DNA from 3 places in the Peribacillus sp. TH27 genome. Region 3 is predicted to be linked to each of the others. Evidence: riboswitches for the same ligand, from Rfam matches in the RefSeq annotation. Region 3 holds a riboswitch; each other region holds the start of a gene.
What was found. A riboswitch is a leader RNA that binds a small molecule or an ion and turns the genes downstream of it on or off. The one in region 3 is predicted to bind glycine.
Positions count from the first base shown of each region.

Region 1: it holds a riboswitch for glycine, as region 3 does, so the genes downstream of both, gcvT (glycine cleavage system aminomethyltransferase GcvT) here and JFU24_RS01870 (amino acid permease) in region 3, are expected to answer to the same signal.
Region 2: it holds a riboswitch for glycine, as region 3 does, so the genes downstream of both, JFU24_RS13420 (amino acid permease) here and JFU24_RS01870 (amino acid permease) in region 3, are expected to answer to the same signal.

Region 1 covers NZ_JAEKEV010000002.1:4,966,376-4,974,615, forward strand. Annotated here, with positions in the region: gene JFU24_RS25345 (YqzE family protein) at 76-276, shown strand; gene JFU24_RS25350 (YqhG family protein) at 368-1,165, opposite strand; gene JFU24_RS25355 (DEAD/DEAH box helicase) at 1,143-2,831, opposite strand; glycine riboswitch at 3,202-3,289, shown strand; glycine riboswitch at 3,293-3,376, shown strand; gene gcvT (glycine cleavage system aminomethyltransferase GcvT) at 3,530-4,636, shown strand; gene gcvPA (aminomethyl-transferring glycine dehydrogenase subunit GcvPA) at 4,655-6,001, shown strand; gene gcvPB (aminomethyl-transferring glycine dehydrogenase subunit GcvPB) at 5,994-7,451, shown strand; gene JFU24_RS25375 (rhodanese-like domain-containing protein) at 7,629-8,012, opposite strand; gene JFU24_RS25380 (lipoate--protein ligase family protein) at 8,229-8,240, shown strand, end outside.
Region 2 covers NZ_JAEKEV010000002.1:2,486,736-2,494,975, forward strand. Annotated here, with positions in the region: gene JFU24_RS13415 (ketopantoate reductase family protein) at 1-487, opposite strand, end outside; glycine riboswitch at 1,043-1,121, shown strand; gene JFU24_RS13420 (amino acid permease) at 1,301-2,641, shown strand; gene JFU24_RS13425 (DUF3311 domain-containing protein) at 2,830-3,030, shown strand; gene JFU24_RS13430 (sodium:solute symporter family protein) at 3,027-4,493, shown strand; gene tnpB (IS200/IS605 family element RNA-guided endonuclease TnpB) at 4,961-6,166, opposite strand; gene JFU24_RS13440 (MepB family protein) at 6,424-7,017, opposite strand; gene argH (argininosuccinate lyase) at 7,308-8,240, opposite strand, start outside.
Region 3 covers NZ_JAEKEV010000002.1:38,186-46,425, reverse strand. Annotated here, with positions in the region: gene JFU24_RS01880 (serine dehydratase beta chain) at 1-255, opposite strand, end outside; gene glyA (serine hydroxymethyltransferase) at 275-1,525, opposite strand; glycine riboswitch at 1,645-1,750, opposite strand; gene JFU24_RS01870 (amino acid permease) at 2,068-3,456, opposite strand; glycine riboswitch at 3,822-3,878, opposite strand; glycine riboswitch at 3,882-3,984, opposite strand; glycine riboswitch at 4,432-4,525, opposite strand; glycine riboswitch at 4,526-4,627, opposite strand; gene speB (agmatinase) at 4,793-5,794, opposite strand; gene JFU24_RS01860 (aldehyde dehydrogenase family protein) at 6,234-7,706, opposite strand; gene JFU24_RS01855 (iron-containing alcohol dehydrogenase) at 7,895-8,240, opposite strand, start outside.

The DNA of each region.
Region 1 (8,240 bases), 4.9 Mb from region 3:
TAGTAACCATCTCGGGTAAACTAGAAAGAATAAAAGAAGCATAAGCAGGGCATACTTTATTTAGGGTGATATTGTATGTCTACTAACGCTTATATCAAATATCTTACACAGCAGCTTGTCGAATATTTTAATTTGACCAAGAAAGAACGGAAAGAAAAACGTCGTCATCGGAAAGAGGATAAAAATACTGGTGTGTCCCACTGGTTTGGTATTGTCCCTTTCGCTTTGTCGATGTTTGTAAGAAAAAAAATCAAAAAAAGAAAACAGATGTCCTAAGCTTTTGGACATCTGTTTTTTTTTGTTTAGTCAGGAAAAACCTAGCTAGGCGGTTGTAGTAGAGAAATCATTTCTGAAAAAATAGATCCATTTATCCTAACGCTCTATCTGATAAGTAAAATAAACCGCCATTGATGATTGATATTAGGATATTTGGCTCATATTGGGCCTGTAATGCCTGTTTTTCAGTGAAATAACTTTCGCTTTTTTCATCCATATCCTTATAAAAATGCTCCAATAAATTTAAGTCATTCTGCCAGCGCTCCATGGCTTCTTCCGCCCAAGAATGGTCATCGTTCTCGAAGCTGGTTCGGATATATGTATCAAGTCTTGCTAACCCACTCTTTGGCATGATTAATGGTGAGAGGGTGAAGGAGTAATCCGGTATCTTTGGGGTGACTTTAACCGGTAAAACACGATTGTGAAATCCTTCCATGATCTCCCCGGAGATTAAATTCAATCCAACAGACATAAAGGTATCTTTTTTTCGATCACATTGATAAGATATTTTAACATTTAGTGTAAGCCAGGGGAACAATGGATTATGGCGACCATTTGAGGGGAGTGTATCCTCGAAAAGTCTAGTATATCCAGCCAGCCTTTTTGTTGATTCGATAATTTGATGGAGACGGGGCGAACCAAAGTGAATTCGTTCTCCTTTCATATTGGGTGGAGCCTGATCAGGATTAGTAATGAAAGTAATCTGGGCTGGGTTTGGAATCCCGCCCGTTTTTTCAAGATAATGCCAATAAAAGGGACGGTTCATTAACTCTTTATCCATTTCAATCGTCAGTTGAACAGTGATATGGGATGGGGCATTCTCTAGTACTTCACAATCATTAGCTTCAAAGAAAGTTATTAAAAAATCATGAATTTCCTGTTGCTGCATGAATCTCACCTTCCTTCATAGTTTGAGCGAATTGAATCATCGATGAAAAATTATCCATCTTGATTTTCATTTCACCCTCAGTTCGGGACTCGCCGACCACGTCAATTAAATATTCTTCGATGTTGGTAATATCCAGCTTCGTTAAAATATCATCCAATTCACCAATTACTTTTTCAAACAAATGGATTTTTTCATATAATAATTTCAAAATATGTTCTTCAACTGTATTTTTCGTTGCAAAGTTATATATCATGACATCTTCTTCCTGGCCAAGTCGGTGAATCCGTCCAATTCTTTGTTCAAGTCTCATTGGATTCCATGGCAGGTCAAAATTAATCAAGTGGTGGCAAAATTGAAGGTTTATTCCTTCCCCACCGGCTTCGGTAGCAATTAAAACTTGAATCTGCTTTTGGAATAATTCTCTCATCCAGTCTTTTTTTCCACGCTTAAAGCCGCCGCGGAAGGGAACTGAGGAAATTCCATTCTGTTGTAAATACCATTGTAAATATAGCTGAGTGGCTCTGTATTCGGTAAAGATAATCACTTTGTCATCAATTTTCTTGATGAGTTCTAAAGCTTTTTCAGCCTTGGAGTTTTGTTCTGTTTCATTTACCTTCTCAAACAGCTCATCTAGCTTTGCTAAAAAGTCAGGGGAAGGCTGTTCATATTTGGCTTTCATGTTTTTCAATGTATAAAAAACGGCTTCTCTGCTGCTGCATGCTTCTCTTTGGAGGGTGAGTGCTGAAAAAGAACTTCCCTTCGATCCATCTGAAATAGGCTTAAATTTGGAAACAGCGTCGTACAAGGCTTGTTCAGTTGGAGAAAATTCAATGATGATTGTTTCCACCTGCCTTTTTGTCCATTCAATTCCAGTATCAGCCCGTCGGTTCCGAATCATAACAGTGTTGACGAGTTCCTTTAGGTGCTCATCCTCAATAACATTTCGGCCTTTGCCTTTATATTTCTCAGAAAAGAGTGTTGCATTTCCCAAGTGTCCCGGTTTCAATAACGAAACAAGATGGAAAATTTCTTCGACTTTATTTTGAATTGGCGTAGCTGTCAGCAATAAACAAAATTTCTTTTTCAGATTTTGGACAAATTCATAGTTCTTCGTTTTATTATTTTTAAGTTTATGAGCCTCATCAATAATGATAAAGTCATATTGCTGATTAAAAATGATATCTCGATGGGGAGCTCGTTTCGCTGTATCAATGGATGATATAACAACATCGCATGATTCCCACACATAGCTTTTTCTTTGAACAACAGCCGGAATATGAAACTTGGTATTCAATTCAAAAGCCCATTGACTTACAAGTGAAGCGGGGACAAGAATTAATACTTTTTTAACAAGACCACGGATCATATATTCTTTTAGAATCAAGCCAGCTTCGATTGTTTTCCCGAGACCTACTTCATCAGCTAAAATGGCTTTTCCATTCATCTTTTCAACTACCTGCTTTGCCGCTTCCAATTGGTGGGGAAGCGGGGTGAGCTGTGGAAGATGCTTGGGTGCCTGTAAACCTTCAAAATCAGGAATAATGAGGTTTTCTTCCATTTGAACAGCCAATTTATAAAGCTCCCAATTACCCCATGGACCGTCATTTTCCATCTTTTGTAGAAACTCGTCATTCCAATCAGAACTGAAGGATATATTAATTTTCATTGAAACTACTCCTTCTAAAATCATAATTTTCTTATTTAAGGTTGAAACCCGAACATTTTATATGTGAAGTAAGAAAAATATTTCTCTGTAAAAGATATTGCAGAGAAAAGTTTCTTAAGGTAGGATGTAAGTATATTTAGAAAATTCCAATTTCCCAAAACGCTTAAAAGATGAATGTAGTTCATGTTTTTCATAGTATGGGCAACCGCCTCTTACTTTATCCCAGATTAACAGACTAGAGATCATTCATTAAGTTCTGAAGTTTTAAGGAGAGTTGGTAGAGAAAGCATTTTGTAAATGCACAGAGGTTTTACTAACTATCAGTAGGATTAATTACTTTCCTAATTGGTGGAGACACATTTATATGCGGGTGAAGATAAGGGGAGAGACTACGAATGTAGCGCCGAAGGAGCAAACTTAGCAGTGAATCTCTCAGGCAAAAGAACTCTTATTGGACGCAACTCTGGAGAGCGCCGCTCGTTGCAGGACGGCCACCAAAGGGGAAAACCTATTATATAGGTAAACTTTCAGGTTTCAGGACAGAGAAAAAGCTCTTTAGGGCTTTCTCTGTCCTTTTTTGTGCCCTTTTTTCCACATTATGAATCAGGCTGAGAAGTATAAGAAGATCTGACAAAATGGAAAGAAGCTTTTAGAAAAGTGAGCAAAGTAAATCTAAAAAATCTAAGGGGGGTCATTTTTTGACCAATTTAAAAAGAACGCCACTATTTGAGGTTTATCGTGAATACGGAGGAAAAACGATCGATTTTGGCGGCTGGGAACTTCCTGTCCAATTTTCGGGTATCAAGGACGAACATGAAGCAGTTCGTACAAAAGCTGGCTTATTTGATGTTTCCCATATGGGTGAGGTTGATGTGAAGGGCCCAGGGAGTCTTGCCTTTTTACAAAAAATGATGACCAATGATGTATCAAAGCTAAAACAGGGCGGAGCAATTTATACGGCTATGTGTTATGAAAACGGCGGTACTGTTGACGATCTTATCATTTATAAAAAGGCAGAAGACGACTATCTGCTCGTGGTCAATGCCGCCAATACAGAAAAAGATTTTAACTGGCTACAAGCTAATTGTTCAGAGGATGTCCAACTTTCGGATGTATCAAGCGATTATACACAGTTGGCACTGCAGGGACCTTTGGCAGAGAAAATATTACAAAAACTATCTAATGATACACTTTTGAGTGAAATTGGCTTTTTTAAATTCAAGGAAAATGTCCTGATAAATGGGCTTTCCACGATGGTTTCACGTACAGGATATACGGGTGAAGATGGTTTTGAAATATATAGCAACAGTGAAAATGGCCCGGCCCTTTGGAGAGCTATTCTAGATGCAGGAAAAGAAGAAGGGATACAGCCGATAGGTTTAGGGGCACGTGACACACTCCGCTTTGAAGCTAAACTTCCGCTTTATGGACAGGAGCTTTCACCGGATATTACCCCAATTGAAGCCGGGATTGGTTTTGCGGTTAAAGTGGATAAGGAAGCCGACTTTTTCGGGAAAGCCGTTCTTACTGAACAAAAGGAAAAAGGGGCACAACGTAAGCTTGTCGGAATTGAAATGATTGACCGCGGCATTCCTCGTCATGGCTATAAGGTATACAGTGGGGATAAAGTCATTGGTGAAGTTACGACTGGCACTCAATCACCAACATTGAAGAAAAATGTAGGATTGGTACTTATCGATAAAGACTTTTCGGTGATGAATTCTGAAGTCGAAGTGGAAATTCGTTCAAAACGATTGAAAGCTGTTATTATACAAACACCTTTTTATAAAAAACCACGTAAATAGAGAGGAATGGTCATTAAGATGAAACATCGTTACTTACCCATGACAGAGCAGGATAAACAACAAATGCTGGAGGTAATAGGGGTCCCTTCTGTTGAGAACCTTTTCAACGATATTCCTGAAAGTGTCCGCTTTCAAGGCGAATATGACATTAAACCAGCTAAATCAGAGCCAGCCTTAATGAAAGAATTATCAAAACTTGCTTCTAAGAATGCTGATCTTAAAAACTATGCTTCCTTTCTTGGTGCGGGCGTGTATGATCATTATTCACCGGTCATCGTTGATCATGTTCTTTCCCGCTCGGAGTTTTATACAGCCTACACCCCTTATCAGCCAGAAATTTCACAGGGGGAGCTTCAGGCCATTTTTGAATATCAAACGATGATTTGTGAAATGACAGGCATGGATGTAGCCAACTCCTCCATGTATGACGGAGGGACGGCATTAGCGGAAGCAGCGATGCTTGCATCCGGTCATACACGACGTAAGAAAATTCTAATTTCAGCGGCAGTACATCCTGAATCAAGAGAAGTCGTTAAGACGTATGCGAAAGGTCAGCGAGTGGAAGTCATTGAAATTCCATTTAAAGATGGTGTGACAGATCTAGCTGCCTTAAAGGAATTGGCGAAAGACGATATTGCGGGAGTCATTGTGCAATATCCAAACTTCTTTGGACGTATTGAACCGTTGAAAGAAATGGAAGAAATCATTCATGATGTGAAATCCATGTTTATCGTTTCGAGTAACCCGCTTGCACTAGGTGCATTGACCCCTCCAGGTGCCCTTGGTGCTGATATCGTAACAGGCGATGCTCAGCCATTCGGTATTCCAGCAGCTTTTGGCGGACCGCATTGCGGATACTTTGCGGTCACGAACAAACTTGTTCGTAAAGTGCCAGGCCGTCTCGTCGGGCAAACAGTGGATGAAGATGGTAAACGGGGATTTGTGCTGACGCTTCAAGCTCGTGAGCAACACATTCGTCGTGACAAGGCCACATCCAATATTTGTTCCAATCAGGCGTTAAATGCTTTGGCAGCTTCTGTTGCGATGACCGCACTTGGGAAAAAGGGTGTCAAAGAAATGGCAGTGAATAATATTCAAAAAGCCTATTATGCGAAAAAAGCTATAAAGGAAAAAGGAATAGAAGTGGTGTTTGAGGGACCATCGTTTAATGAATTTGTCATTAAACTGCCGGCATCTTACCAAGAAATTAATCAAAGTCTTTTTGAAAAAGAAATTATCGGCGGCTTCGACTTAGGGACTGTTTATCCACAGCTGAAAGACCATATGCTTGTGGCTGTAACAGAACTTAGAACAAAAGAAGAAATTGATGCACTTGCGCAGGAATTGGGGGATCAACATGAATAATCAAGATCAATCACTCATTTTTGAAATCAGTACGTCCGGTCGAATAGGGTACAGTCTACCGGAAATGGATGTTGAAGAAATTTCACTTGAAGAGATTTTTCCTGCCGAATACATCCGTCAAGAAGAGGCTGAGCTTCCAGAAGTATCGGAATTAGATATCATGCGTCATTATACAGCTCTTTCCAAACGGAATCACGGGGTGGATTCGGGCTTTTATCCACTCGGTTCTTGTACGATGAAGTATAACCCGAAGATAAATGAAAATGTGGCGCGTTTTAACGGTTTCGCCCATATCCATCCATATCAAGATCCGGCGACTGTACAGGGAGCCTTGGAACTATTATTTGACTTGCAAGAACATTTAACAGAAATCACAGGGATGGATCAAGTGACCTTACAGCCAGCAGCAGGTGCACATGGTGAATGGACAGGATTAATGATGATTCGTGCCTTCCATGAAGCAAACGGCGATACAGCACGGACGAAAGTGATAGTTCCTGATTCGGCACACGGTACGAATCCAGCTTCCGCCACTGTTGCGGGGCTCGAAACGATTACGGTAAAATCAGATGAAAATGGCTTAGTTGACCTTGAAGATTTAAAGCGCGTGGTAGGTTCGGATACAGCGGCTTTAATGCTGACGAATCCCAATACATTAGGATTGTTTGAAGAGAATATTTTGGAAATGGCAAAACTTGTCCACGATGCTGGTGGGAAGCTTTATTATGACGGAGCCAATCTTAATGCAGTCCTATCTAAAGCCCGTCCAGGTGATATGGGCTTTGATGTGGTCCATTTAAATCTCCATAAAACATTTACAGGTCCACATGGTGGCGGTGGCCCGGGATCTGGTCCTGTCGGAGTAAAATCGGATTTGATTCCCTACTTGCCTAAACCACTCGTGGTCAAACGAGATGAGCAATTTATGCTGGATTATGATCGCCCGCAATCCATCGGAAGAGTTAAACCTTATTACGGAAACTTCGGAATAAATGTGAGGGCTTATACGTACATTCGTTCTATGGGTCCTGATGGTCTTAGGGCTGTCACGGAGAATGCGGTCATCAATGCGAATTATATGATGCGTAGGTTGGAACCATATTTTGATTTACCATATAATCGCCATTGTAAGCATGAGTTTGTGCTTAGTGGCCGCCGGCAAAAGAAGTTGGGCGTCCGAACACTCGATATTGCCAAAAGATTACTAGACTTCGGCTATCATCCACCTACTATTTACTTCCCGTTGAACGTGGAAGAAGGAATGATGATAGAACCGACTGAAACGGAGTCAAAGGAAACTCTCGACGCGTTCATTGATGCGATGATTCAGATAGCTAAGGAAGCGGAAGAAACTCCGGAGATCGTACAGGAAGCGCCACATACAACAGTTATTAAAAGGCTGGATGAAACGCTTGCTGCAAGAAAACCAGTCCTCCGTTATCAAGCTTAATAGCCTAAATAAAAATCCCCGCCATCTGAGCGGGGATTTTTATTCATTATATGTATAGAGAATGACCAGCTGGAAATGAATATACAATAAGACATAATAAGCTTTAAGACGGCATTTCATTTCAATTTTTAGTATGATAGCTTTTTAATTAAAAAGAGCCCATGCGGAGATGGGTTCTTATTTCTTTGCTTTAATTTTACCGGTCCACATTTTGAAACCGCCTTTTAGGTGAAACAGTTCTTTGTAGCCTTTTTTGTATAGCATGGCTGCAGCTCTTCCGCTGATGATTTCGCTTTGAGCGTACAAGTATACAGGCTTGTCCGGCCTAATTTCGACCAGGCGTGTTTTCATTTGAGTCATAGGGATGTTTCTTGCGCCTAAGATATGACCATTATCAAATTCATTTGGTTCCCGCACATCGATTAGTTGTACTTTTCTGTAGTTAGCAATAAATTCATCCTGTGTTAACGTTTTAACGATTTTACGCTGGCGGTACCAATTAAAAAGTGAATACGCAATAACCACTCCTATGATGATGAGCAGTGTATATAATAATTCCAAACATAAAAACTCCCTTCTACCTAACGAATACAGACAATCTTTATTATATAATTGCTTTAACTAATAATCAAAAAATATTTTCGTAAAATTCTTTATCGACTTAATGGTACTTTCTTTTTTAGAGTGTTAAAGTCTGTTAAACTACTAAATGTGAGTTTTTTTATGACGGAATTACTGACTTACTTTTAAACAGTCTACATGAAATGAGGGGTAAGGATGACAAAAGAA
Region 2 (8,240 bases), 2.4 Mb from region 3:
CCACCTGCTGAACCTTTTCTGAAACCAATCCAGGTTCCCGCTCACCAAGGCAGAGTATGCCCATATGGTCGTATGTCAACTTATTTTCTTCTTTAACAGCATCCATACCTTGCGCAACACAATATAAGACTTTATCCTTTCCATACGCCTCACCAATAATCGCTTCACTTGTGATCCCATTCAAAGCAGAAATAATAATCGTCTGTTTTCCAATTTGATTCTTCACCGCTTCAATAGCATCTTCCAATCCACTAAATTTAACAGTAAAAATCATCAAATCTGCAGGCTCGCATATTTCTTCAGGCGTTACATAATGAAAGTCACAAAGCTCACCATTGCAATAAACCCCATCCTGGACATATCTCTTTATTCTAGCTGTATCCGCAATAATCCTCACATTCTTCTTCGGCATTTCCTTTGATAAATGATGTCCATATAAAATGCCCAGTGCTCCTAATCCAACAATTGATACTGTCTTTATCGCCATAGCATCCCTAATTCCCTTCACCTTTTTACCTAAATATTATCACACTATTCGGAAAACGGTCGCGATTAAAATGCCAGTTCTATGGTATGAATTGTTTAGAAAAAAACCACCTAGAAAAGCTACAATATTGTGAAATACCAATAATGACACGAGGGGTTTGTAACATCCCTTACAGCTTCTTTTTGGTTCATATATATCACCAAAAGGAAAATTAAGGCTTAAACGAAGTCTACTTTTCTGAGGAACGATAACCACAAAATTTGTTGTTGTTTTTTGTATTGATTTTAAAGTGTACCCGTTAACTATCAGCTACAGTCATTATGGCTTTTCCAATCACTATTTTTAAAGAGTTGATATATACCAACTACATTACTCGCTAACTTTCCAATTTCCATATTGACCTATAGAATAAACAATGATAGAATTCCAATATTATATTGACGTTATTTAAGTATAATGACAAATGACCGAAGGAAGATTCAATTCTTCTACAAACGGACATTTATTACAACCGCATACTAGCAAGCGTTGAATGCTATGGATCACACTATAGCAGGAGCAGCTTCTGGAGAGACTGTACATAGTACAGCGCCGAAGGATTCACAATCTCAGGCAAAAGGACAGAAGAGTAACGAATGATGAATTGTTATTCTTAAACCTGACGAGATTGGTAGTATCCAATCTCTTTTTTTATTGTCCAAAATCCAAGATATTGCCATTCAATGGCATAAGCGAGGTGAAAACAACGAGCTACACGGAATGTGGAATAACGCTCCACACGACTAAGATCATATACAACGGGAGATGCTCAAATTGGCTAAACAGGAATTGAAAAGAGATTTAAAAAATCGCCATATACAATTAATTGCAATAGGAGGAACCATTGGTACCGGTTTATTTCTTGGATCCGGTAAAGCCATCCAATTAGCAGGCCCATCCATTATCTTTTCCTATCTTATTATAGGGATTGCCTTATTTTTTGTTATGAGGGCTTTAGGGGAATTACTTTTATCCAACGCCGGTTATACGTCATTCACCGAATTCGCTACCGAATATATCGGGCCGTGGGCTGGATTCGTAACCGGATGGACCTATTGGTTCTGTTGGATCATGACAGCCATGGCCGATATCATTGCGGTTGGTGTCTATATGCAATATTGGTTCGATATCCCTCAATGGATACCAGCTCTTGCATGCCTAGTCATTCTGTTAGGATTGAATCTATTGACGGTTAAATTGTTTGGAGAACTTGAATTCTGGTTCGCGCTCATTAAAGTCATCACGATTATTGCCTTGATTATTGTAGGCATCATCCTGTTAGTCATTGGCTTTAAAACCAATACAGGAACCGTTTCACTCACCAACCTTTGGAGCCACGGAGGCATGTTTCCGAACGGCGTATCCGGCTTCCTGCTATCTTTACAATTGGTTGTCTTCTCCTTTGTAGGGGTCGAATTAATTGGTGTTTCTGCAGCAGAAACAGCTAACCCGAAAAAAAATATACCATCAGCCATCAATAAAATCCCGGTCCGAATTTTACTTTTCTATGTAGGTGCCATACTCGTCATTCTATGCGTCAATCCTTGGACACAGCTGGATGCATCAAGCAGTCCATTCGTAGAAGTCTTTACACTAATCGGCATTCCAATCGCTGCAGGGATTATCAATTTTGTTGTCCTGACATCCGCTGCATCTGCCGGCAACAGCGGTTTATTTTCAACAAGCCGTATGCTTTATACATTAAGCAATAATAACGATGCTCCTGCAAAATTAGCAAAATTAAATAAACATGCTGTTCCAAGTAATGCCTTGGTTACATCGGCAATCGTCGTCTCCGTAGGGGCATTGCTAAGCAAAATGATACCTGAACAGGCCTTTACAATAGTAACTACAATCAGTGCCATCTGTTTTATTTGGGTTTGGAGCATCATCTTGATTTCACATATCAAATATACGAAAAAACGTCCGGACTTGAGAGCCCAATCTACATTCAAAGCTCCTTTTACACCCTTTATCAATTACGTTATTTTAGGATTATTTCTGTTCATCCTAATCGTTATGCTATTCGCTGAAGCTACACGACTTTCACTGTTAATGACGCCAATCTGGTTCATTCTTCTACTCGTACTCTATAATTATCAGAAAAAAAAGTAGCTATTTTTCATGGTCGCAGGAATTAAAAGGAAGGGACACTCCCTTCCTTTTTTTCAATTTATTTTGCTAACACAGAGAAGCGCTACTAAAATATATAATGCAGCCACAGTAAATTTTATATTAAAATAGTGTAAGGTACTGTAAGTCGATATGAATGACTTTTCACTTAGAATGGAGGGGTTGGATTAATGAAGATTATATATATACTTACTCTAGTTCCTTTTATAGGCATATTAGGATTTCTTCCGTTTGTTAACAGAATAGAACCTTATGTATTAGGGATGCCTTTTAATATGTTTTGGATGGCTATGTGGGTGGTCCTTACATCCGTTATTTTGGGCATCATGTATAAGTTGGACCCCAGAAATCGGGAAGGTGACCAGGAATGAATATTTCCCTCTTAATTATTTTAGGATTTTTACTTTTATCAATCTTTTTAGGTATTCGATCTTCAAAAGGAAAAGACATGAATTTGGAACAATGGACGGTTGGAGGCCGTGGTTTTGGTGCTATATTCGTCTTTCTATTGATGGCTGGAGAAATTTATACGACGTTTTCCTTTCTTGGCGGCAGCGGCTGGGCTTATGGTAAGGGTGCACCCGCTTTATACGTCCTTATTTACATTACTTTGTCTTATGTATTGTCATATTGGCTTCTTCCGGAAATATGGAAATATGCCAAAGAAAATAGTCTAATGTCTCAATCTGATTTCTTTGTAAGCAAGTATAAGAGCCCAAGCTTAGGAATTCTGGCAGCACTTGTCGGTGTGGTATCTATGATTCCAGTGATTGTCGTGCAACTTAAAGGATTAGGGATTATTGTTTCAGAAGCATCTTATGGAGCAATTTCAATGTCTACCGCGGTCTGGATGGGAGCAATCAGCCTTACTATTTATGTTATGATTTCTGGAATACACGGCTCAGTTTGGACAGCAGTCATTAAAGATATCATGATGATCGTGATTATAGGATTCTTAGGAATTTATCTTCCTATTCATTACTTTGGTGGTTTTCAACCGATGTTTGAGGCCGTAAATGCAGCCCAGCCTGGTTTTCTAAAGCTTCCTGAACAGGGGCTTAGTGTTTCATGGTTTATCTCCACGGTAATATTGCTTGTATTCGGTTTTTACATGTGGCCCCAAGTTTTCAGCGCTGTCTATTCGGCGCGCAGCGGGAAAGTATTTCGTAAAAATGCTATAATCAGTCCGTTATATACGCTCATGTTGTTATTTGTCTTTTTTGTAGGATTTACTGCTATATTGAAAGTGCCTGGACTCGTTGGGGCAGATGCAGACCTCTCATTGCTGCGCCTTTCTATTGAGACCTTTGATCCATGGTTTATAGGCATAATCGGCGGAGCTGGAATGCTGACCGCATTAGTACCGGGATCCATGCTTTTAATGAGTGTGGCTACACTGCTCGCGAAAAACGTCTATAAGGAATTTGCACCTACAGTATCCGATCGGAACGTTGTAAGATTAGCAAAGTTCCTCGTTCCTGTTATTGCATTAATAGCAGTCTACTTTACATTAAACGGCGGGGAAACGATGTCAGCATTAATTCTCATGGGATACAGTCTTATCACACAGTTATTTCCGTCTCTTCTCTTTAGCCTGAAAAAAACTAATACCATCAACAAATATGGAGCAATCGCCGGGATCATCTGCGGATTGGCCATCGTAACCTACATTACGCTTAGTCATTCAACCATAGGTACCATGTTTCCATCCTTACCACAGGCAGCGAAAGATTTGAATGTTGGAATCATTGCCTTGGCGGTCAATTTCTTTGTTATGATTACTGTAAGTCTCGCTTTCAGAAAGCTCTCGGTTCAGTTAGATCCCGCAAAATAATCTAAATCTATTAAAGATATATGAAGTAATTCTTTGACTGTGGTTTTTGGGGATTAAAAGTGCACCGTAAATTATACAATCGAAAGGCTCAGTCAAAAGACTGAGCCTTTATCATGTTATGTATCCCATACCCCATAAAGGATACACACTTCTTTTTCTTGTCTTTTTTCCCTCTAACGGTCTATTATTCTCTTTGGACATGAGTAATGAATGACAGCAGGGGCCTTGGCAATCAACAGATAAAATGGTTTTCAAAAGATCGTACTGATGAAAGATACAAGAAATAATTTACGGGTCATTCTGCGGTTCACTTCTTTCAGATTCAGGAAATCAAAATCCTCTAAAAAAAAAAAAGAAGCTCTAGAAATTCGTGTAAGTATACGTTGAACTACCCACCACTTATCGACCTTACGGTCTGATTGAAGTGGGGGATTCCTAAGAACATTAGCCTATCGGCCAATTTTTAATTAGGCTATCCCCGTAGTTCCTACGGTTAGAAGCCTTATGGCTTCATTCATTAGATTGAGTCCTGCGTTAATATCTCGATCGTGGTGAGTAGAACAAAAAGGACAATCCCATTCACGAAGATTCAGATGTTTAACGTCTTTATTTTGGTAACCGCAGCTAGAACACAATTGGCTAGAAGCAAACGTTTTAGATACGGTCACGATTTGTTTACCATACCATTTTGCTTTGTATTCCAACATTTTTTTGAATTGGTACCAAGACACTTCACTAATAGCTTTAGCTAGTTTGTGATTTTTCATCACATTCGACACTTGCAAGTCTTCCATTCCAATCACATCGTGGTTTTTGATGATTTCGGTAGAAACTTTATGTAAGTAATCCATTCGGGCATTTGAAATTTTTTCGTGTAGGATAGCCACTTTTCGTTTTTGTTTTTGATAGTTTTTGGTTTCAGCCAATGGTTTATTTTGATTCAAGGCTATTTCTTGTCGCCTTGAAAGAATCCGTTGTGCTTTGGACAATTTCTTTTCGACCGTCCGGAAGAATTTTGGGTTTTGATAGACCGTACCATCTGAAAGAATAGCAAAATTCTTCAAGCCAACATCTACACCGCACGAACGATTCGTTTTAGGAAGTACTTGTACATTGGTTTCCGCTAAAACGGAAATGAAATATCTACCCGAAGGGTTCCGCCTGATTGTGGCATTGATGATTCGCCCTTCGACTTCGCGGCTTTTAGCAAAACGAACTAGACCGAGTTTTGGCAATTTGATTTTGTTTCCAATCATTCCGATATTTCCATTCGTATGTTTAGTCGTGTAGGAATGGATAGGATTCTTTTTCGATTTGAAGCGTGGTGACTTGTTTTGCTTTTTATAATATCGACTATAGGAATCTGCTAAATTTTCCACCGATTTCTGTAAGGCAATACTGTCTACTTCTTTCAGGAAAGAATACTCTTTCTTTAAAGCTGGAAGTTCTTTGATTGTTGCGTATTTATTCAGAAAAGAACCTTTCCATTCATTAGAGGATAATTGGCCGTTCTGCTTCATTTCTTCACAAATATACCAGTAGGCATCTTTCTCCTTTTGTTTGCTTAAAAAGAAGTTATAGACAAAACGGGAGCAGCCGATCGTTTTATTGATTAGAACTAGTTGTTCTTTAGTTGGATAGATTCGAAATTTATAAGCTTTGTTTACGACCATTGGTTTCACCCCCCTTATAGTTATTATTAACAATCGAACGTATGTTTGTCAAAAGATTACTTTGGCTTATGCCAACCCCCATTCATCTCCCCCTTACCGTTGGGCTCTCGCCCTTCACACGCTTGAAGAGGGAGTCTTCTGGCGTGAAATGATAAAAAGATTCCTTTATTCATGCCTATGTTTAACGATACTGATAATAATTCATCAAATGCTAACAACTCTTTCGTACCATATTCCCAAATCCATAGAGACCATAATTATTTTTCTAATTGACTTGCGTGATTTGGACTGTAAAGCATTTGAACACGAACACAGTCTATTGGTGTATTTATAGGTATCTCTATGAAATATTTTAGCTGCCATATCTGAGTTTTTTGTGCCTGACGGCTAGTAGGCTTGTCCCAAGGTGGGTAAACGCGTATTGCTCGTTTACCACCTTTACCTTTATTAGATACTATATTCTGATCCAATAAAACCGCTTTTGGAAATACAAACTGACCAAAGTTATTACCTTTGCGAGTACTAATAACAAACAAATCAGCTGGATCTGATATGTCATATGGTTGAATCGCTCCATCCCCAATTCTCTCCCACAAAGTCACAAATTGTCCAACCTTTGTAGGTGTGATTTTAGCCACACGAAATCTAATGGAAAGGGTATTCAACTTGAATATATAGGCTCCATATTCAGCGTTTTGTGCTTCTATTAGTGGTTGTGAGAACTCAAACCTGCACGGGCTATAAACAAGTTCCTTTGCTGCAAGAAGGTCACTATGAATTGTGTCAGAGGAAGCCCCGGAATTTTGAACGCTGAGATCTGATTCTAATAAGTCTTGATTTTTCTCATCCATCTGTTCTAATCCTCCATTTTAAAGCTTTCTAGTCATTTTACTATATTCTCTTACAAAGCCATTCGATACACCTCACTCTCGTTCTGTTCCCTCATTTTAGAACATTCGTTCGCTATATTCAATTATCAACAGCATTATTTATCAAAGCCCTAGCCCTGTAAATAGTTAGATGACATTTAAATAAAATGGAATGAACCTAAAAAAAACCCAGGCAACTTCCTCCCGGGTCTTTAATCATTATGCTGACTTTTCCACTTGTTCTGCTTACGGGATTTTCCAAAGCTGCAACCTCAATATTCCACTAAAGCTTTCCTTCTATCATTCAAAGCTTTAACAATTTCCTTATATTCCTGCACCTGTTGTTCTAGTTTTTGTTTTCTATTCACAATCATCCTCGAAACTTCTTTCGGGCTAGGCCCACCTTGAATGCTTCTAATCTCCACAAAATATTCGGGGGAGATGATTTTTTTCCATTCGTCTTCTGCTATATTCACTGAAACGAATTCATTAATAATCTTGTTAATGTCTTGTGTGTCCCAATCATATAACTCTTTCCCTTCACTTATCGACCGTTTTGCAATATGACTAGCTATGGAATGAGCTTTCCTAAATGATATCTCGTAATCTCTTGATAGAGTATCTGCTAATTCAGTAACCGTGATACTAGATTTTGCGGCCATTTTTTTTGTATGTTCTTCATTTACTTTCAAAGTTGATATGACTGCATACATTAGTTTCATGACACGGCCTGCATTCGAAAATGCTCGATATAAATGCGGCTGTAAATCATCTTCCGTATCGACGATATCACCAAATGGAGTATTGTGGATCATATTCATTGCAGCAAGCGCATCACCATACGCACTGCTGGCAATTGATCGGGAATGTTCAATTGATACTGGATTTCTTTTTTGCGGCATGATACTGCTTACTTGAACATAAGGATCTGCCACATAAAATGTACCAAACTCCCTTGTCACATGCTGCAAAAAATCTTGAATCCATCTTCCAGTATTGACCATGCACGTCATAATTGCAGTTGCAGTTTCTAATAAATAATCGGCCCCGCCAATCGAGTCATAGGAATTTTCAACAACCGCCTCAAAGCCAAGCAATTCAGCGGTACGATTCCGGCTGATTGGAAAACCAGTTGTGGTTAATGCGGCTGCTCCCAGAGGGGATAGGTTCACCGTTTCATAGGCTGCCCATAACCGTCCAATATC
Region 3 (8,240 bases):
TGCCCATTCCAACGAGTTTTTAATGCGTGAATCATCAGTATCCATTCCAAGTAATCCGCCAAGCAGTGCTTTATCTGTTCCATGTCCTTGATAGGTTTCAGCAAATGAATCATAGAATACAATTTTGACTTCTTTTGGATAATCTCCTAACAGTTCATGGATGAATTTACCAATTGACACGACTCCGGCTGTGTGGGAACTTGACGGTCCTACCATGATTGGACCTATTATGTCAAAACAACTTTGAAATTCCATTGTGTCCCCCCCTTTTTTCTTACACAGTAATTGGTTGTTGAAATAACGGATAAATATCACAAATTCCTTTGGTTGTTTCTTTTGCTTTCTCAAGAACGTCTTTATCCCCTTTACTCTTTAGAACAGCTGAAATCACTTTACCGATTTTCACCATTTCATCCTGCTTCATGCCTCGAGTTGTTAATGCTGCTGTTCCCATTCGGATACCACTGGTAACAAATGGCTTTTCCGGATCATATGGAATCGTATTTTTATTAGCGGTGATGCCTGCTTCTTCTAATAATTTCTCTGCTTCTTTTCCTGTTAAATTCCACGGACGTAAATCTAAAAGGACAATATGATTATCTGTTCCGCCAGAAACAAGAGCTGCACCTTCATTTTTTAATGTTTCACTAAGTGTTGCAGCATTTTCAATGACTTGTTTCGCATAGTCCTTAAAGCTTGGTTGTAATGCTTCGTTGAAAGCAACCGCTTTTGCTGCAATAATGTGCATGAGAGGGCCGCCCTGAATTCCTGGGAATACAGATTTATTAATCGATTTGATAATCTCTTCATCGTTTGTTAAAACGATACCCCCGCGAGGTCCTCTCAATGTTTTATGAGTAGTACTTGTCACAACATCTGCATATGGGATTGGGGATGGGTGAAGACCGGCCGCTACCAGCCCTGCAATATGAGCCATATCCACCATAAGTTTTGCTCCAACTTGATCAGCAATTTCTCTAAATCGTGCAAAATTAATGGTTCTTGGGTAGGCACTTGTCCCTGCAATAATCAATTTTGGTTTTTCTTTCTTTGCGATAGCTTCCAACTCATCATAATCAATTAATTGGGTATCTTCTCTAACTCCATAAGACACAACTTCAAACCATTTTCCTGAAACACTGACTGGACTTCCATGAGTTAAGTGGCCGCCATGTGAAAGGTTCATTCCCATTACTTTATCACCAGGCTGAAGTAGTGCGAAAAATACTGCGAAATTTGCTTGTGCACCCGAGTGAGGCTGAACATTTGCATATTTGGCACCAAACAGCTTTGTTAAGCGCTCAATAGCTGCTTGTTCTGCCACATCTACAAATTCACATCCGCCATAATAACGTTTTCCTGGATAACCTTCTGCATATTTATTCGTCATTACACTTCCCATTGCTTCTAATACATCCTGGCTGACGAAGTTTTCTGATGCAATCAACTCTAAGGTTTGATGCTGACGATTTTGCTCGTTTCTGATAGCTTGAAAAATGATTGAATCATTTTGCTGTAAACTCATTTGTACTCCCCCTTGAAAATTTTTGTATTAAAGGTTTGTTGCATAGCTAGTGACTACGAAACACTACCCTTTTTTGCGCACAAAAAAGAACAGAGAAGGGTAGCTTAGCTTAGCTTTCTCTACCCTTCTCTGTCCTTTTACCTGAGAGTTTAACCCTTTTATATTAATAGGGCCTTTCCCCTTTGGTGGCGTACTACTTTATACGCGCTCTCCAGAGGTGCGTCCAGTTGTGGTTCCATCTACCTGAGAGATTTGTTCCAAGGGTCTTTTTGGAACTTGCTCCTTCGGTGGCGTGTCGCATTGCACTCTCCCACAACCGTCATTCGCTCATATTGAATTTTTATTATATTTAGAATAATTGGTGGAAATAAGAATGTCAAGATTTTCTTGTAAGCGTTAACATTATTTTTTGAAAATTCTTACTTTATGAATGTCACATATGGTCATCCAGGTTACTCACGAGTCGCTTGTATCATCGTTTTTTGCAAGTTGACTATTTTGATAAAGTTAATAGTAGGTCCCTGACTTTTGTCCGTAGCCTCTTAATTTTCCGCTACCTCTTTCTGATTCGCCTGATCCGCATGATTTGCCTTCGTTTTCTGCATCTTATAAATCGCAATCAGCGAAATAAACCAAACAGGAGTTACGAACAAGGCAACACGAGTATCTTCCGCAAGTGCAAGCACAACAAGTACGAAAGCTAGGAAAGCAAGGATCAAGTAATTAGAAATTGGATAAAGTGGTAATTTAAATTTGTTCATTTTCGCTAGATCTGGCCTTGTTTTGCGGTATTTCAAATGACTGATGACAGTAATTCCCCAAATAAAGATGAAACATACTGTAGAAATACTTGTAATTAACGTAAATACTCCTTCTGGCATTAAATAGTTCAAAACAACGGAAGTTAGAATGACGACAGTTGAAAAGGCCAGTGCATTGGAAGGTACTTTACGGGCATTAAGTTTTGCAAATGGCACAGGTGCATTTTTATCTTTGGCAAGTGAGTATACCATCCGGCTTGTACTGAAGATTGCACTGTTGCATGCCGAAGCAGCCGATGTTAGGACGACAAAATTGACGATACCAGCAGCTGCAGCGATACCAACAGCCACGAATACTTGGACGAATGGGCTTTCCGATGGGATGATTGCGTTCCACGGATAAACACTCATAATGACAATAAGTGCGCCAATGTAGAAAATTATAATCCGAATAGGAATATTATTGATTGCTTTTGGGATAACTTTCTCTGGATCTTCTGTTTCACCTGCTGTAAGTCCTACAAGTTCAATACCAACAAACGCAAACACTACCATCTGGAATGAGAGGATAAATCCATTTATTCCATTTGGGAACATACCTTCGTGGCTCCATAGATTCGTGAAACTGGCTGCGCCTGAATCTGTGGAAAAGCCTTTAATAATCATGAAAATACCGATAACTATAAGTGCTAGAATAGCGATAACTTTAATTAATGCAAACCAGAATTCCATTTCGCCAAAAAGTTTTACGGTTGCTAGATTCATAAATAGCAAAATGACAAGCGCAATTAAACCTGGCATCCACTGTGGTACGGAGGGAAACCAATACTGGGTATAAAGACCAACTGCTGTTAAGTCGGCCATTGCGATTGAAATCCAGCAAAACCAGTAGGTCCAACCGGTGATAAATGCTGCCATATTACCTAAATAGTCTTTTACAAAGTCAACAAAAGAATTATATTCCAAATTGGTTAAGAGTAGTTCTCCAAGAGCGCGCATGATTAAAAAGCAAATTACGCCTGTAATCATGTAAGCAAATAAAATCGATGGTCCTGCTAAGTGAATAGATTTTCCTGCTCCGAGAAATAATCCCGTTCCAATTGCCCCGCCAATAGCGATTAGTTGTACGTGCCTGTTTTTTAGGCCTCTCGACAATTTTTGTTCCTGCATATGATTTCCCACTCCCTAATTTCCAGATAATTGAATAATAATATTCCGATAAAATTTTGACATATTATTATTCAACCCAACAAAGAAAACGCTTACAATTTTAATATAATATTACTCAATATGTTGCTGATAAATATTCTGGTTCTGGTGCAAACCTCGACATAATCTACCAAGCCTTTGAAAAGATAAAGGTATTGCATTCAACCTATTGCAGATTCTCTCTAAGGTAAAAGTTGTAGTCAGGAAAATTGAATAGAAAGACTCATTCTTTAATAAATTTCATAGCACAATCCTCCTTTTTTCGTTTGTGCTATCTTTCCCAGCATAAAAAGGGCATAGGAAAGATAGGTGTTCTCCTATCTTTCCTCTGTCCTTTTACCTGAGAGTTTAACTCCTTTGGTGGCTCATAGCTCTCTCCAGAGACGCGTCCTATTGTGGTCCTTTTACCTGAGAGATTCATACCCAATTTTTTTGGGAATTGCCCCTTCGGTGCTAAACAATGCGTTTAGTCTCTCCCACAATTATCATCCGCTGATATAAAATCGCATTAACAGTTGTATAATAAATGGTTCTAATGGAAATTTCAATAAATATCTGAAAAAACTTTATTTTCAGAATTTTAAATATAGAGATAGAGCTTTCTGACAGTTCATAAATTATATGCCCCTAGTACCCCAAGTGAATTGTGAATTGAATAGGAGTAGATTGCTTTTTACAGTCGATAAACACCGTTCATAATAGTGTACTTTTACAAACTACTTATACCTTTCAAATATACACTACAGAGGATGCTTTCTAGATAAAAGCATCCTCTGTTTACGTAATCATTATTATTGGAAATCATAAAGAAAAACCTCCAATTCAATACCGAAGTTATCTTTAATGTGCTTAATAGTTTTAGTCACTTAACTTCCCTTGTTTTGGTGTACAATTCAAACCAGAACAAAAACATTTAAAGTGATAACGTTGGCAACATTCCCTTCTCTGTCCTTTTAACTGAGAGTTTAACTCTATGCTAAAAAGAGTCTTCCTCTTTGGTGGCGTTTTATAAACGCGCTCTCCAGAGTTGCGTCCCATTGTGGTTCTTATACCTGAGAGATTTGTTCCAAGGTTTTTTTTGGACCTTGCTCCTTCGGTGGCTGTCTACATTGCACTCTCCCACAATCGTCAACCGCTATACGTTTTTTGAAATACTCTAAATATTCTAAATGAATAATTATTTACATAAGTGTTTTTTATGATATCGCCTCTATTTTTATACATATTCAGGAAACTAAGAAAAGATAAAACGGAGGAAAATCACTTTATATCAGCAAACGCTTTCAAATTTAACAGACTAATGCTTCTTTATGAAGTTCTGCTCTTGATGATCGCTGATTGCATCCTGGTTTCTCTCTTTTTCTTTTAAAACATAACTAAGCAAGTCTAATGAGAGGCGCGCTGCCACTTGTCCAGTTATTCCCGTATGATCGTAAGGAGTTGCAACTTCTACCATATCAAAACCGATTACTTCTCCTCTTTTTGCAATTCCATGAAGTAATTCGTTGACTTCATCATAAAGCAGGCCTCCAGGAGAAGGTGTGCCTGTCGCAGGGGCGATCGATGGGTCGAGGCCATCAATGTCCATGGTAATATAATATTTTTCACCTGCTGGAATAAGTTCCAAAACCTGTTCAAATCCCATCTTTCTCATTTGGCGGGGAGACAAGATGACACTTCCGTATTCTCTGGCAGCATCGACATCTTCTTTTTTACTGCTGCTGATTCCACGAATGCCCAATTGGAAAATCTTTTGAACATGATTCATTTCAGATAAGCGGCGGATGCAGCTTCCATGTCCAACCCGCATTCCTGAACGGTGATCTGCCCAGTCTAAATGCGCATCAATCTGGATCACATGAAATGGCCCGAGTTCACCCAAGCCCTTTCCTACTGGAATTGTAATGGAATGATCTCCACCTAAAACAACCGGCATTGCACCTTTTGAAACGATTTTTCGAATGGCTTCTTCCGTATTATCATGGGATTGCATCATATCCCCATGTACTATGTCTACATCGCCGCAATCAACAACTTTCCATTTCGGGCCAAGATACATGATATCATTTTCAATATCATAGGCTCCATCTAACCCGAAACTATATAATGTAGAGCCTTCACGAATTCCTCTTGGACCCATTCTTGCGCCTGGCTTCCATTGTGTTCCCATATCATTTGGAACTCCAATGACAGCTACATCTGCATCTAGCTGGTCTAGATCCGGACATACGGGATATTTCCCGAAAGTACAGATTCCGGTAAAAGGTAAATTAAGATGTTGTTTTTCATTATTCGACATGTACTTTGCCTCCCACTTGTATTACGTTCTCGTTAATATATATGCAAGCTTCATGCCAACCTATAAAACTAGGCAAAATGGAATTGTGTAGTCAATAATGACTATCAGGAACCAACATATTTTCTGATTACTCGATTCTCCTTAGTAAACGCCACAGAGAAAGAGCGCGGGGGAATATAATTCATATATAGTAAAATATTATTTTTGTTTTATTAGGTCTTAAAAAAGACAAATCTTGATGAACTGGCTTTTTACTCGTAAAATAAAACAATTAGGCTGACAGCTTTCTTTCTGTTATAGCCCATCTTCAGAATTAATATTTGAAAATTTTTAAATTTTAAAATATTTGTGAATTCAAAAAAGTGCATCCTCTATTATTAGTCAAAAATTTCTTCGATGTAAGCATTACTCACTCTCTTTTATCTCTACTTCTCCATTTTTAATGATCAAACCACTTGGTTGGCTCCACTTCTAAATTAATGTTGATTTGTTTTACCTCACTAAACTCATCTAAACCATAAGTTCCTAACCCCCGACCAATCCCGCTCTGCTTGTAGCCTCCCCATGGTGCTTCATTGTAGGCTAGATTGTAGGCATTAATCCATGTAATTCCGGCTCTTATTTTCTTAATCACTCTTAAAGCCTTCGCACCGTCTTGGGAAAATACACCTGCTGCGAGGCCGTATGGAGTATCATTGGCAAGCTGGATGGCTTCCGCTTCATCTTTAAACTTTTGTACAGTCAGTACTGGCCCAAATATTTCTTCCTGAACAATTCTCATGTCCGGTTTGGTATCAACAAATATTGTCGGCTCAACAAAATAGCCCTTTTCAAGTCCATTGCTTGTGATACGCTTGCCGCCGCAGGCTAATGTAGCCCCTTCTTCTATGCCATGTTGAATATATTGGAGTACCTCATTCATATGTGCTTCACTGACAAGGGCACCCATTTCTGTAGATGGTTGATCACCAGGGCCGACCCGGATCTTTTTCGCTTTCTCTATCAGTCTATCGATAAACTTGTCGTGAATGCTCTCTTCAAGCAGCAAACGCGATCCTGCATTACAAACTTGGCCGGCGTTGACAAAAATTCCATATAAAGCATAATCCACGGCCGTATCAAAGTCTGCGTCGGCAAAAACGATGTTAGGTGACTTGCCGCCTAATTCGAGTGCAATGTTTTTAATATTTCCAGCTGCTTTTTGCATGACGTTTCTTCCTGTTGACGTGCTGCCAGTAAACGAAACCATATCAACTTTATCGCTTTCCGCTAGTTCATTTCCTACTGTTCCCCCACCACCCATAACTAGGTTTGCAACACCATCTGGTATGCCAACTTCTTTGATAATCTCGAACAATTTAGTGGTGGTAACCGGAGTTATCCCGGCTGGTTTAAACACGACCGTATTTCCTGCAGCAAGGGCAGGGGCTATTTTCCAAGCTCCCGTCAGTAAAGGGAAATTCCACGGAGCGATCAGTCCACATACCCCTACCGGCTCTCGAACAACCATAGCCTGTACAGGACCAGAAACAGGATACGTTTGGCCGTCAGGTTTAGTGACTAAGCCGGCATAATAACGAAAACAATCCGCTGCGTCAGCCATGTCAAACTCTGACTCTTTAAGAGGTTTTCCGGTATTGGCTGTTTCAAGTTGGCTAAGCTCAGATACATGTTCTTCAATTTTCTCTGCTATTTTAAATAAATAGGAAGCCCGTTCCGAAGCCGGTAAGTCCGACCAAATCCCGGAATCAAATGCGGTTCGTGCCGCATCAATGGCCATCCGGGCATCTTCTGCATTTCCGTTAGGTGCCTCTGCAATGATCTTGCCGTTTGCCGGATTTACAATATTTTTCTTCTGTTTACTTAAAGAATCCATCCACTCACCGTTTATAAACATTTTCAACTTATGCAATTTGAAAAACCTCCAGTTCGTTATTCTTACTTTATAGCAATCTCATATCCATAAATAGCTAATTATGTACCCGCAGCAAGTGGGCATACGCATGTTTTCTGTAAACCATGGCGGCCGCCCAATTAAAACTCCCATTAAGCCGACCGCCGATTCAAAAATTCTAGATCAACATTAATCTAGTTAAATTTTTAAATTAATGTTGTGTTTTTCGCCTCATAAGTCTTTTGGAATAATGCCAAATAATCTTCGCGTGTCACTTTTCTTGAATTCGTCTGTGTACATAAATGAACTGCTGCCCCGTCAGCAAGGAATGGGAAATCTTCAGGATTGATATTATTTAAATCTCGAAAATCAGGAATGCCAATTTTACGAGCAAGCTCTTTTAACAAAACAACACCTTCATAGGCAGTTTCCTCAATTGTTTTACCTTCTTTATTTGCTCCAAGTTTTTCAGCTACAATTGAATGCTTTTCAGGGTTTGAAGGAATATTAAATTCAAACACATGTGGAAGAAATATAGAATTTGCTACCCCA